DNA from 2 places in the Amycolatopsis sp. lyj-23 genome. Region 2 is predicted to be linked to the other one. Evidence: riboswitches for the same ligand, from Rfam matches in the RefSeq annotation. Region 2 holds a riboswitch; the other holds the start of a gene.
What was found. A riboswitch is a leader RNA that binds a small molecule or an ion and turns the genes downstream of it on or off. The one in region 2 is predicted to bind S-adenosylhomocysteine.
Positions count from the first base shown of each region.

Region 1: another riboswitch for S-adenosylhomocysteine. It lies ahead of ahcY (adenosylhomocysteinase); the one in region 2 lies ahead of metH (methionine synthase).

Region 1 is NZ_JAJPWN010000011.1:60,641-67,782, forward strand. It holds gene ACLJPY_RS27035 (DNA polymerase IV) at 1-474, shown strand, start outside; gene ACLJPY_RS27040 (TetR/AcrR family transcriptional regulator) at 831-1,478, opposite strand; gene ACLJPY_RS27045 (AurF N-oxygenase family protein) at 1,566-2,456, shown strand; gene ACLJPY_RS27050 (GNAT family N-acetyltransferase) at 2,497-2,979, shown strand; S-adenosyl-L-homocysteine riboswitch at 3,011-3,090, shown strand; gene ahcY (adenosylhomocysteinase) at 3,174-4,634, shown strand; gene ACLJPY_RS27060 (hypothetical protein) at 4,756-4,911, shown strand; gene ACLJPY_RS27065 (hypothetical protein) at 5,271-5,480, opposite strand; gene ACLJPY_RS27070 (Ku protein) at 5,591-6,457, opposite strand; gene ACLJPY_RS27075 (styrene monooxygenase/indole monooxygenase family protein) at 6,542-7,142, opposite strand, start outside.
Region 2 is NZ_JAJPWN010000015.1:258,993-266,134, forward strand. It holds gene ACLJPY_RS34315 (FAD-dependent monooxygenase) at 1-298, shown strand, start outside; gene metH (methionine synthase) at 280-3,909, opposite strand; S-adenosyl-L-homocysteine riboswitch at 3,924-4,002, opposite strand; gene ACLJPY_RS34325 (TIGR03619 family F420-dependent LLM class oxidoreductase) at 4,263-5,123, shown strand; gene ACLJPY_RS34330 (sugar porter family MFS transporter) at 5,212-6,612, opposite strand; gene ACLJPY_RS34335 (cellulose binding domain-containing protein) at 6,960-7,142, shown strand, end outside.

The DNA.
Region 1 (7,142 bases), on a different contig from region 2:
GCTTCGCTGGGCATCCACACGGTGCTGGACCTGGCGGGCGCCGACCCGGCGGAGCTCGCGGCGCGCTTCGGCCCGAAGACCGGCCCGTGGCTGCGCCTGCTCGGCGGCGGCATCAGCGACGCCGAGGTGAGCGCGACGCCGTGGGTGGCCCGGTCCCGCAGCCGCGAGACGACGTTCCAACGCGACCTGACGGACCCGGCGGAGATGGCGGCGGAGATCTCGGCGCTGGCGAATCGCGTCGCCCAGGACGTCGTCGAGGAGGGCCGCCCGGCGGCGCGGGTGGCGGTCAAGGTGCGGTTCGTGCCGTTCCTGACCCACACGCACAGCATCACGCTGCCGGAGCCGACGTCGGACGCGGCGGAGCTCGACCGGGCGGCGCGGGAGGTGCTGGGGATGTTCGAGCTGACCCGCGCGGTGCGGCTGCTGGGCGTGCGGGCGGAGTTCCCGCGCGAGGACCAGGCCGCGGCCGGCTAGCGGGCGGGCCGAGCTGCGCCCAGCCCGGCTCCCAGGCGACCTCCCGGGCGGGAGGCTAAAGCCCCTCCGGCAGCGGCAACGGCCGGTCCCGCCCCGCGCGACCGGTCCACTGGCTCCCACAGTGCAACTCGAGGCGCGCGAACCAAGCTCCCACCCAAGGACCGAGGTCCTCCGCAGCCGGGCCGGCTCCAGATTCACCCCGTGCGGCCGACCCATCGAAATCCGCGACGCAGCCGCCTGGGCGCGCGAACGAAACCTCCCGTGCGAGAGTAAGGCCCCCTTCCGCGGCAAAGCCCGGTCGAGGCAAGGCTGCGTCCCGCCCGGCTCCCGGGCGAACCGGATCTCCCGGGCGAGGACTACAGCCCCTCCGGCAGCGGCAACGGCCGGTCCGGGTCCAGTTCCACTCCGCCCGCGCGCAGCATGTGGTCCAGCATCGCCCAGATCGTGCCGGTGAGCTGGGCCGTCAGCTGGGGCAGGGTCAGCGTGCCCGGGTGGTCGAGCCAGCGGGTCGTCGCCGATTCGACGTAGCCGACCAAGCCGAACGCCATCGCGTCCGCCGGGGCCGGGTCCAGGCCGAACGCCGTCAGGTACCCCGCGAACAGCGAGCTGAGGTGGCGGGCGATCGCCCCGCGGACGTCGGGGCCGTCCGGGGTGCCGCGGGTCAGGTAGCGGTGCAGGTGGGCGTGCTCGGTCAGCCAGCGCAGGTGCGTCGAGATCACCGTGGAGATCATCTCGTTCGGCGAGCCCTCGGGGTGCCACAGCGGCGCCAGGTCGGCCGTCACCAGCTCGGCCGCCCGCTGGGCGATCGCCCGGCGGAGGTCCGCCGCGTCGGAGAAGTGGCGGTACAGGCGGGTGCGGGCGACGCCGGCGCGCTCGGCGATCTGCTCGGTCGAGACGTCCGGGCCGTGCTCGGCGATGGCGGCCAGTGCGGCGTCGACGAACTCCGCGCGCCGCCGTTCCTGCTGGCCCGCCCAGCGCGTCGCCCGTCCGTCGACCTTGGTCACGGCGAAAGCCTACTCACCGGCCGCCCGGCGGTGTACGCTCCCGAACTAGCTAGTACACCGCGTACCCCCTACTTTTCGGAGGCCGCCATGGGCGTCGAGGCCCAGGACCGGGACGTCACCGCGGCTCGCCTGCTCAAGAGCTCCGCGAAGAACTCCTACGACCCGTACGTCGACATCGACTGGGACGCGCCGCTCGCCGAAGGCAAGGCGTACATGCCGCTCGAACGCGTCTCCCTCTACGGCACGGACCTCTGGGCGAAACTGACCCCGGAGCAGCGGATCGAGCTGTCCAAGCACGAGATCGCCAGCATCATGAGCGTCGGCCTGTGGTTCGAGATCGTCCTGATGCAGCTGCTCGCCCGGTACGTCTTCGACCTCGACGCGCGCACCGAGCACGCGCAGTACGCGATGACCGAGATCGGCGACGAGACCCGGCACTCGGTCATGTTCGCCCGCACCGCCGAGCGGCTCGGTGTCCCGCGCTACGGCGTCCCGAAGGTGGTGCACCGCGCCGCGAAGGTGTTCGGCGCCACCGCCGCCGGGCCGTCGATGTTCGCCAGCGTGCTCGTCGCGGAGGAGACCACCGACCGGCTCCAGCGGTCGATGATGGACGACGACGGCATCCAGCCGCTGATCCGCTCGGTCAACCGCATCCACGTCGTCGAGGAGGCCCGGCACGTCCGGTTCGCCAAGGAGGAGGTGCTGCGGGAGACGCCGAAGCTGTCGAAGGCGGCCCTGCAGCGCCACCGGCTGCGCACCGCGCTGGTCGCGTTCGGCGTGATCGACAGCATGGTCGACGCGCGGATCTACCGCAGCGTCGGGATCGACCCGCGCGAAGGCCGGGCCGCGGCGCTGGCGAACCCGCACTTCCACGAGACGCGCCGCTGGATGGCCGAGAAGATCGTGCCGTTCCTGCGCGAGGCGAGCCTGATCGGCGGCCGTTCGGAAGGCATCTGGCGACGCGCGCACCTGGTCTAAATCCCTCGCGCCCGTCCCCGGCGTCCGCCAGGCTGCCCGGGTGATCACCACCCGGACCGCCCGCGCCGGGGACGAAGCCGTCCTCGCGAAGCTCGACGAACGCACGTGGACCCCTGCCGTCTCCCCCGCGCCCGCTCCCCCGCCCGGGACACCCTTCTTCGACGACGGCACGCGCCCCGAAGACGTCCTGGTCGCCGAGCACGAGGGCGTGGTCGCCGGGTACGTGCGGCTCGGCGCGGGGTTCGGCATCCCGGCCCACCGGCACGTGGTGGTGATCGACGGGCTCGCCGTCGACCCGGACCGGCGCCGGCTCGGCATCGCGCGGCGGCTCGTCGAGGCCGCCGTCGCCGAGGCGCGCCGCCGCGGCGCCCGCAAGGTGACGCTGCGCGTGCTGGGGCCCAACACCGGCGCCCGGCGGGTGTACGAGCGGTGCGGGTTCGTCGTGGAAGGCGTGCTGCGCGGCGAATTCCGCATCGGCGGCACCGATGTCGACGACGTTCTCATGGCCCGCCCCCTCGCTTGACAGCCTCGCCGCGGCTTTGCCATCCTGGGTGCGGGCCGAGAGGCGCTGCGACGGAGATCCCCTTCCGCCACGCTCGGCCCGAGACCACGACTCCAAGGGCGCCTCCCGCGAGGGAGGTGCCTCTTTCGTTGTCTTCACCGACTTTCGTGCTGCCTCCCGAGCGCATCCCGACGAACTCCGGAGTGCACCGAAGCATGAGTGACAAACTGCAGACCCGAAACGGCCTCGACTTCGCCGTGGCCGACCTCACCCTGGCCGACGCCGGCCGCACGCAGCTGCGGCTGGCCGAGCACGAGATGCCCGGCCTGATGGCGATCCGCCGCGAGTACGCCGCCGCGCAGCCGCTGAAGGGCGCCCGCATCGCCGGGTCGCTGCACATGACCGTGCAGACCGCCGTGCTCATCGAGACCCTGGTGGCCCTCGGCGCGCAGGTGCGCTGGGTGTCCTGCAACATCTTCTCCACGCAGGACGAGGCCGCCGCCGCGGTCGTCGTCGGCCCGGAAGGCACCGCCGACGCCCCGGCGGGCACCTCGGTGTTCGCGTGGAAGGGCGAGACGCTCGAAGAGTACTGGTGGTGCACCGATCAGCTCTTCGCCTTCCCGGGCGGCCAGGCCCCGAACATGATCCTCGACGACGGCGGCGACGCCACCCTGCTCGTCCACAAGGGAGTCGAGTTCGAGGCGGCCGGCGCCGTCCCGCAGCCGTCCGAAGAGGACCCGGAGGAGTACCGGATCGTCCTCGACACCCTCCGCGCGAGCCTCGCCGCCGACGGCGACCGCTTCATCCGGATGGCCAAGGAGATCCGCGGCGTCACCGAGGAGACCACCAACGGCGTCAAGCGGCTCTACAAGCTGGCCAAGGACGGCGAGCTGCTCTTCCCCGCGATGAACGTCAACGACTCGGTGACGAAGTCGAAGTTCGACAACAAGTACGGCATCCGGCACTCCCTCGTGGACGGCCTGAACCGGGCCACCGACGTGATGATCGGCGGCAAGCGCGTGGTCGTCTGCGGCTACGGCGACGTCGGCAAGGGCGCGGTCGAGGCGCTGCGCGGCCAGGGCGCCCGGGTGGCGGTCACCGAGATCGACCCGATCTGCGCGCTCCAGGCGGCGATGGACGGCCTCGACGTCGTCGAGCTCGACGACGTCGTGGCCGACGCGGACATCTTCATCACGACCACCGGCAACTTCGGGATCATCTCGGCGGACCAGATGGGCCGGATGAAGCACAACGCGATCGTCGCCAACGTCGGGCACTTCGACAACGAGATCGACATGGCCGGGCTGGCGAAGCTGCCGGGCGTCGTGAAGAACGAGATCAAGCCGCAGGTCCACGAGTGGACGTTCCCGGACGGCCACGCGGTCATCGTGCTCTCCGAGGGCCGCCTGATGAACCTCGGCAACGCGACCGGCCACCCCTCCTTCGTGATGTCGAACTCGTTCACCAACCAGGCGATCGCCCAGATCGAGCTGTTCACCAAGCCCGGCGAGTACGCCACCGACGTCCACCGGCTGCCGAAGCACCTCGACGAGAAAGTGGCCCGCCTGCACCTCGACGCCCTCGGTGTGAAACTCACCAAACTCACGAAGGCCCAGGCGGAATACATCGGCGTCGACGTCGAAGGTCCGTACAAGCTCGATCACTACCGGTACTGATCCGAGATTGCTCCATTCGCCGTAGTTTGGTTTATCGGGAAAATGGCCATCCTCCCCGCGAGAGCGCATCCGCCCGGACGGCACGGAGCCGGGCCGGGTCTCATGCGAAGGAGTGTGTCAAGTGATCATTCTCGGTGTGATTCTCCTTGTCATCGGGTTCATCGTGGGCATCCCGGTGCTGTACACCATCGGTATCATTCTCGCGGTGGCCGGCGTGGCACTGGCCATCCTGGGCGGCACCGGCCGCCGGATCGGTGGCCGCGCACACTGGTACTGATCCCGGGACTCCCGCCACGGCCTGGCGCGGACCGGCAGCGATGCCGGTGCGCGCCGGGCCGTTCGGCCGTTCGGGACGCAGACCGCAAAAGGTAAGCGCAAAGCAAATCCGCCGGCGTTTCCACCCGGCGGATTTCTTGCGTCCTGCCCAACGCAGGGCAGCCCGACGAAAAGGGTCCTCCGGCTCCGAGGGGGAGGGAGAGCCGAAGGACCCCGTTAGTGTTAGCACATCGCCCAGCGCGTGTACACAGCTGCATACACGATCGGGTTACGAGCTCGACGGCACCCGAACACGCGCAGACCTTCCCGGCAGGCGCGGGAGCCCGGCCGGGAAGGGCCGCCCGGATCCTGGCGGGAGGCTCAGGAAGCTCGGCGCAACAACGGCTTCCCGGGTGCGGCGGCACAGCCGCACCCGCCGCCGATGCCCTGGCAGTCGACGATCAGCGCGTGCCGCAGGCGGTCACCGTCCTCACAGGCCGGTTCCGTGCACTCGGCGAATCCGCCGTCCGGGTGCACCACCAGCGTGCCGTGGCAGTGGTCGATCCCCGCGTCACAAGAAGCACACCCCACGACCGGCCGCCTTTCCGCGCTCGTGCCCGACGTGCCCCAAGGTAGGGCCGGGACGCGGCCGGTTGCGGCACTGCGGCGGCGTGTCGGCACAACCACCCGACCGGGGCCCCTCAGGCGGGCTTCGGCGCCCGCTTGCGCGCGGCCGGCTTCTTCTTCGCCGGCTCGGCGTCCTCTTCGGACGCCTCCGAAGTGGACTGCCGCGACTTCTTCGCGGCGTCCACACTGGCCTGCAGGGCCGCCATCAGGTCGACGACGTCGGCCTTGGCGGTGACCGACGCCGGCTTGGTCGTCTCGTCGCCGGCAACCTTGGCCTCGATCATCTCCTCGAGGGCCTCGCGGTAGTGGTCGTGGTACTTCTCCGGCTCGAACACCGGCTCGGCCAGCGAGTCGATCAGCGAGCCCGCCATGGTCAGCTCCTGCGGGCGGATCTGCGGCGGGTCGTCGCGCAGGAACGGGAAGTCCGGCTCGCGGACCTCGTCCGGCCACAGCATGGTCGTCATCACCAGCACGTCGGCGTGCACCCGCAGCACCGCCATGCTCTCCCGCTGCCGGACCGCGACCTTCGCGATGGCCACCTGGCTCGACTTGTGCAGGGCGTCCCGCAGCACGACGTACGGCTTCACCGCGTTCTTCTGCGGCTCCAGGTAGTAGGTCCGGTCGTACTGGATCGGGTCGATCGACTCCAGCGGCACGAACTCCAGCACGTCGATCGTGCGCTGGGTGGACAACGGCAGCTCGGCCATCTCCGCGTCGGTGATCACCACCATCTCGCCGTCGGGCAGCTCGTAGCCCTTGGCGATCTCGGCGTACGGCACCTCCTGGCCGTCGATGGTGCAGAACCGCTTGTACTGGATGCGGCCGCCGTCGGCCTCGTGCACCTGCCGGAGCGAGACGTTCTTGTTCTCGGTGGCCGCGTACAGCTGGACCGGGATGCTGACCAGCCCGAACGACACCGAGCCCTTCCACATCGCCCGCATGCCACGCACCTCCGATAGACCGCCAGGTCGACTTCACGCTCGGTAACTACCGTAGCCCGAATCGTCCATCGGCGACAGTCGGATCTAGAGCTCTGCCAGGTACTTCTCCCAGCGTGCCGGATCCATGAACCAGTGCCGGAAGTCGGTCGGATCGGAGAACCCGTTGGCGAACCGCCGCGCGACCGCCGGGTGCTGCCCCGCCGCCCCGAGGATCTCGAGCACGTGCGGGGGCGGCGGGAGGAGCAGGGCGTTCGTCCATTCGGTGACGTGCCGGGCGTACTCCCAGTAGCGCTCGAAGGTCGCTTCCATCCACGCGGCGTCGAACGGCTGGTCGCCGTGGGCCACGATGGCGTCGAGGTAGGTCGTGGCGCAGTGGCTGGCGTTGTTCGAGCCCTGCCCGGTGATCGGGTCGTTCGCCACGACGACGTCGGCCATGCCGAGCACCACCGCCCCGCCGGGCAGGGTTCCGACCGGGTGGCGCACGACCGGCGTGTACCCGCCGGCCAGGGTCGCCTTCGCGTCGGTCAGCTCCGCCTCGCGGCAGCGGTCGTACTCCCACGGCACGTACTGCCGCATGAGGTCGAGCACGCGCTTGAAGTGCTCGTCCGGGCCCGGGCGGTCGTCGAAGCAGTCCAGCGGCCCGCCGGGCACGCCTTCGAAGAAGAGGATGTCGCAGTTCCCGCTC
Region 2 (7,142 bases):
CCTCGGCGGCTTCGGCACCGGCCTGGCGGTCGTCGGCGCGTACGTGCTCGCAGGCGAGCTCCTCGCCGCGGACGGCGACCACCGGATCGCCTTCGCCCGCTACGAGGAGCTTATGCGGGACTACGCGAAGGTCTCGCAGCGCGGCAGCGCCGGGCCGTTCCTGGCGCCGCCGTCCCCGCTCCGGATCAAGCTGCGGGACTGGACGTTCAAGTCCCGCTTCCTGCTCGGCCTGCTGCTCAAGGCGACCGACGGGTTCGCCACCGGCATCGAACTGCCGGACTACGCCTCGGGGTCGTAGGCGAGGTTCGGCCGCAGCCACTGCTCGACCTCGGCGACCTCGACACCCTTGCGGCGGGCGTAGTCCTCGACCTGGTCGCGGCCGAGCCGTCCGACGGTGAAGTAGCGGGAGTCCGGGTGGGCGAAGATCAGCCCGGACACGCTCGCCGCCGGCGTCATCGCGAACGACTCGGTCAGGGCCATCCCGAGTTCGTCCGCGGCCAGCAGGTCGAACAGCTCGCGCTTCTGGCTGTGGTCGGGGCTGGCCGGGTAGCCCAGTGCCGGGCGGATGCCGCGGAACCGCTCGGCGTGCAGGTCCGCCAGCTCCGGCTGCGCGTCCGGCTCGAACCAGTCGCGGCGGGCACGCAGGTGGATGTGCTCGGCGAAGGCCTCGGCGAGCCGGTCGGCCAGCGCCTTGACCATGATCGCGCGGTAGTCGTCGTGTTCGGCCTCGAACCGCTTGGCCAGCTCGTCGGCACCGTGGATGGCCACCGCGAAACCGCCGAGGTGGTCGCCGACCGGCGCGATGTAGTCGGCCAGACAGCGGTTCGCCCGGTCTTCGGGCTTGGCCGTCTGCTGCCGCAGCATCGGGAACTTGACGTGCGCGTAGTCGCCGTCCAGCAGGATGTCGTCGCCTTCGCTGTGCGCCGGCCAGAACGCGTACGCGCCCTTCGCGGTGAAGCTGCCGTCGGCGATGATCTGGTCCAGCAGGGTGTTCGCGTCGTCGAACAGCTCGCGGGCGACCGGCTGCTCCAGGATCGCCGGGTACTTGCCCTTGAGCTCCCAGGCCAGGAAGAGGAACTGCCAGTCGACCATCTCACGCAGTTCCGCGATGCCCGGCTCGACCACGCGGACGCCGGTGAACGCCGGGGCCGGCAGGCCGTCGAACGCGACCTTCTCGGGGTTCGCGCGGGCCTGTTCGAGGGTGAGCATCGGACGGCGCTGCTTGCTCGCGTGCTGCTCGCGCAGCACTTCCTGGTCCGCCCGGTTCTTCTCGGCCAGCGCGATCGAGCGGTCCGGGTCGAGCAGGTCGGACACGACGCCGACCACGCGCGAGGCGTCCAGGACGTGGACGGTCGCGTTGTCGTAGACCGGGGCGATCTTGACCGCGGTGTGCTGCTTGGACGTCGTCGCGCCGCCGATGAGCAGCGGCATCTTCAGGCCGCGCCGCTGCATCTCGGTGGCGACGGCGACCATCTCGTCCAGGGACGGCGTGATCAGCCCGGAGAGCCCGACGGCGTCGGCGCCTTCGGTCACCGCGGTGTCGAGGATCTTGCCCGCCGGCACCATCACGCCGAGGTCGATGACCTCGTAGTTGTTGCAGCCGAGCACGACGCCGACGATGTTCTTGCCGATGTCGTGGACGTCGCCCTTGACCGTGGCCAGCACGACTTTGCCCTGGCCACCGGTCGAGGCCAGCCGGCCCTCCTGGCGCGCCTTCTCCTTCTCCGCCTCCATGTACGGCTCGAGGTAGGCGACGGACCGCTTCATCACGCGCGCGCTCTTGACCACCTGCGGCAGGAACATCTTGCCGGAGCCGAACAGGTCGCCGACGATCTTCATGCCGTCCATCAGCGGGCCCTCGATGACGTCGAGGGGCCGCGCCAGCTGCTGCCGCGCCTCTTCGGTGTCTGCCTCGATGTAGTCGACGATGCCGTGGACCAGGGCGTGGGACAGGCGCTCGCCGACCGTGCCTTCGCGCCAGGAGAGGTCCACGACGCGCTTGGTGCCGCTGCCCTTGACGTTCTCGGCGAAGCTCACCAGCCGGTCGGTGGCGTCTTCGCGGCGGTCGAAGAGCACGTCCTCGACCAGTTCCAGCAGGTCCTTCGGGATGTCCTCGTAGACCGCGAGCTGGCCGGCGTTGACGATGCCCATGTCCAGCCCGGCCTTGACGGCGTGGAACAGGAACGCCGAGTGCATCGCCTCGCGCACCACGTCGTTGCCGCGGAAGGAGAACGACAGGTTCGAGATGCCGCCGCTGGTCCGGGCACCGGGACAGCGCTGCTTGATCCGGGGCAGGGCGTCGATGAACGCCTTCGCGTAGCCGTTGTGCTCGGCGATGCCGGTGGCGACGGCGAGGACGTTCGGGTCGAAGATGATGTCCTCGCCGGCGAAGCCCGCCTTCTGCGTCAGCAGGTCGTACGCGCGGCCGCAGATCTCGACCTTGCGGTCGGCGGTGTCGGCCTGCCCCTGCTCGTCGAAGGCCATCACGACGACGCCGGCGCCGTAGTTCCGGATGGTGCGGGCCTGGGCGAGGAACGGCTCCTCGCCCTCCTTGAGGCTGATCGAGTTGACCACGCCCTTGCCCTGCAGGCAGCGCAGGCCCGCTTCGAGCACGCTCCACTTGGAGCTGTCGACCATCACCGGGATCCGGGCCACCTCGGGCTCGGTGGCGATCAGGTTGAGGAACGTCGTCATCGCCTGCTCGGATTCGAGCAGGTCGGCGTCCATGTTGACGTCGAGCAGGTTGGCCCCGCCGCGGACCTGCTCCAGCGCGACGTCGACGGCGCCGGCGTGGTCGCCGGACTCGATGAGCCGCCGGAACCGCTTCGAGCCGGTGACGTTCGTCCGCTCGCCGATCATCACGAAGCCGGTATCGGCGCCGATGCCGAACGGCTCGAGGCCGCTGACGCGCGTGTGCGTGCGCGGGGCCGGCACCTCCCGCGGCGTGACGCTCTTGGCGGCCGCAGCGATCTTCGCGATGTGCGCCGGGCTCGTGCCGCAGCAGCCGCCGACCAGGTTGACCAGGCCTTCGCGGGCGAACCCGCCGACCAGCCCGGCCGTCTCCTCCGGGGTCTCGTCGTAGCCGCCGAACGCGTTCGGCAGGCCGGCGTTGGGGTGGCAGGCGACGTAGGTGTCGGCGAGCCGGGAGAGCTCCTCGACGTGCGGGCGCATCTCGGCGGCCCCGAGCGAGCAGTTCACGCCGACGACCAGCGGTTTCGCGTGCTCGATCGAGCTCCAGAACGCCTCGACGGTCTGCCCTGACAGCGTCCGGCCGCTCAGGTCCACGATCGTCACCGAGATCCACAGCGGCAGCTGCGGCGCGACCTCCCGCGCGGCGGCGATCGCGGCCTTGCAGTTGAGCGTGTCGAAGATCGTCTCGACCAGCAGCAGGTCTACGCCGCCCTCGGCGAGGCCGGCGATCTGCTCCGCGTAGGCCGCCTTGACCTGCTCGAACGTGACCGCCCGGTACGCGGGGTCGTCGACCTTGGGCGAGAGGCTGAGGGTGACGTTGAGCGGGCCGATCGACCCGGCAACGAACCTGCCGCCCGCTTCGTCGGCGGCCTGGCGGGCCAGCTGCGCGCCACGGACGTTCATCTCGTGGACGTAGGCCTGCAGGCCGTAGTCGGCCTGGCCGATGCTGGTCGCGGTGAAGGTGTTGGTCGTGGTGATGTCCGCGCCCGCGGCCAGGTACTGGCGGTGGACGTCGAGGATGACGTCCGGGCGGGTGAGGTTCAGCAGGTCGGGGTCGCCGGTGACGTCGTGGGTGTGCTCGCCGAAGCGGTCGCCGCGGTAGTCGGCCGGGGTCAGCCCGGCGCCCTGCAGCATGGTGCCCCAGGCGCCGTCGAGGACGGCCACCCGCTGGTCCAGCAGCGCGCGCAACCTGGCTTCGGACTCGTGCGGGGTGTTCACCGGCAGCCTCCCTCGGTCGGGAGGCGCCCTTGCGTGGTCAGTCCCGGTCGAGCGTGGCGGACCCCGTGGTCCGTTGCAGCGCCTCTCGACCTGTGGTCCACGGTATCGGATCCGGGCCCGCGCACGCCATCCCGCCCCGCCCTCGTGCCCACGGAGTGGGACACCGTCCTTGATCGTCCACAGTGGAGCGTCTGGTCCACCCTGCACCTCCGGTCGTGCCCGCGACTGCCGGCCCCCAGTGTCCCAGCCCGCCATCGAACACCCCTCAAGGCCACTTCGCGTGGCGCTGCACTCACGCAGCGCGACCGCCCGGCCGTCTTGAAAACTGAAACACGTTCTAATACACTCCGCGGGTGGACTACGGAATCGTGCTGTTCACCAGCGACCGGGGGATCACCCCGGCGGCCGCCGCGCGCGCCGCGGAGGCCGCGGGGTTCTCGACCTTCTACGTCCCCGAGCACACCCACATCCCGGTCAAGCGCGAGTCACCCCACCCGCGCACCGGCGACGCCTCCCTGCCCGACGACCGCTACAGCCGGACCCTCGACCCGTGGGTCGCGCTGGCGACGGCGGCCGCGGTCACCTCCCGCATCCGGCTGTCGACCGCCGTGGCGCTGCCCGTGGAGAGCGACCCGATCACCCTGGCCAAGACGATCGCCAGCCTCGACCACCTCTCCGGCGGCCGCGTCACGCTCGGCGCCGGCTTCGGCTGGAACGTCGACGAGCTCACCGACCACGGCGTGCCCGGGAACCGCCGCCGCACCGCGCTGCGCGAGTACCTCGAAGCGATGAGTGCACTGTGGACACAGGAAGAGGCCGCCTACGACGGGGAGTTCGTCTCCTTCGGACCGAGCTGGGCGTGGCCGAAGCCGGTGCAGGCCCACATCCCGGTGCTGCTCGGCGCGGGCCCGGCGGAGAAGACGTTCCGCTGGATCGCCCGCCACGCCGACGGCTGGCTCACCACCCCGGCCGACACCGACCTCGACGGGCACGTGGCACTGCTGAAGGAAATCTGGCGTTCCGAAGGGCGCGTCGGTGCGCCGCGGATCTGCGCGCTCGGCGAGCGGCCGGATCCGCGGCGCCTGGCGCACTTGGCTTCCCTGGGCGTGACCGAGACGATCTTCGGGCTCCCCGACCGTTCGCCCGAAGAAGTCGAGGAGTGGATCGGGCGGTTGGCCGGGAAACTCGCCCTCGCCGGCGTCCCGGCGTCGTGACGGGTCTCCCGGCCGGCACCCGGGAGACGATCCGCCGCAACTCCCGGTGTGCGGCCGGCCGCCACACACCGGGAGCACCCCCCGGGGGTCAGCTCTCGGCCGCGACGCCCTGGCGCGCCCGCAGGTCGAGTTCGATCTGCTCCAGGGAACGACCCTTGGTCTCCGGAACCAGCCACTTGGTCAGCCCGAACAGCACCACGTTCACCCCGGCGAACAGGAACATCGAGCCGCCGATGCCGAGGGACTTCGGGTCGGAGATGATCGGGAACACCGCGCTCACGATGCCCGTCGCCGCCCAGAGGACCACGCTGCTGACGCCCATGCCCGTCGCCCGGTACTTCAGCGGGAACACCTCGGACATCATCACCCAGACGACCGCGCCCCAGCCGAGTTCGTAGCCCACCAGGTACAGCACCATCATCACCAGCATCAGCAGGCCGCGCGTGCCGGTGTCGTGGACGTTCAGCACCACCAGCCCGGCCGCCACCAGCGTCACCACCATGATCACGTTGCCGATGAGCAGCAGCGGCTTGCGGCCCCAGCGGTCCACCACGAACACGACCCACGCGGTGAACAGGAACTTCGTCACGCCCAGCAGCACGCCCGAAAGCAGGGCGGCCTGCGTGGCGAAGCCGAGGCCGATCAGCATCGTCGGGAAGTACGCGTTGATCGCGTTGACGCCGCTGAACTGCTGGCCGATCGCGAGCAGCAGCGCGACGACGACCATCGGCCGCACGAACCCGGAGAACAGGTCGCGGATCCGCGGCTTCTCCTCCGTGTCGAGCCGGATGACCTCGTGGATGGTCGCGATCTCCTCGTCGAGGTCGACGGTGCTGCCGTGCGCGCTCGCCAGCACGCGCCGGGCCTCGTCCTCCCGGCCGTTCTTGACCAGCCACCGAGGGGTTTCCGGCAGGAACACCAGCCCGATCAGCAGGACCACCGCGGGCACGATCGCGCCGGCGAACATCCAGCGCCACGCCGAAACCGGGCCGAGCCAGTAGCTGACCAGGAACGCGATCAGGATGCCCAGCACGATGAAGATCTGGTTGAGCGCGCCCATCGCGCCCCGCCACTTCGCCGGGGCCAGCTCGGACAGGTAGGTCGGGACGGTCGACGACGAAAGCCCGATCCCCAGCCCGATGATCAGGCGCGAGAGCACCAACAGCACGAACGTCGGCGAAAAGCTCGCCGCCAGCGTGCCCACGATGACCACACCCGCGGCGACCATGATGGTGCGGCGGCGGCCGAGAGCTTCGTTGGTGCGGCTGGAGAACAGCGCGCCGACGATGGCCCCGACCGACAGGCTGGCGGTGACCACGCCCTTGTCCCAGCTGGTCAGCGCCCACAGTTTCCCGATGAACGGGAGCACCCCGGAGATCACGCCGAGGTCGTAGCCGAAGAGGATGCCGCCCAGTGCACCGAAGAAGTACAACGTGGGTCGGCTGATGTGCCGCGCCGGGGCTGTCAGTGCCCTTGACGGATCGGTCATTGCCGGGTCGCCTCTTTCGTAGGTCCAGTCCAGCCAGCGGGCACCACACTCACACGCCGCAAAATGGCGGGCAAGAAGGTCCGAGGTAACAATTCAGAAACCTGATTGCCGTTCAGATATGTGACTCCGGCAAAACCGGCGTCCACCGCTCGCGAACGGCCGGCCGCCGACCCGCCGATTCCACTGTGGACAGTCTGGATCGCCGAAATCGTCGAATGCTTTACAACGGTCCGAGCGCTGGTTTACCTTCGCTCTGGAAGCGCTCCCAGACCGTGGAGGCAGAGGTGCACACCGTCGTGCCGAGAACTCATTCCCCGTCCAGGTCCCGCTCAGCGAGACGGCTGTTCGTGTCCGCGCTCGCCGTTCTGCTGCCCACCGCCCTCGCGGTCACCGTCGGCGCCCCGGCCTCCCCGGCCGCACCGGCGGCCGCCGCCACCACGTGGCGCAACGCGGAGATCGACGGCGGCGGCTTCGTCCCCGGGATCGTCTTCAACCAGACCGAACCCGGGCTCGTCTACGCCCGCACCGAC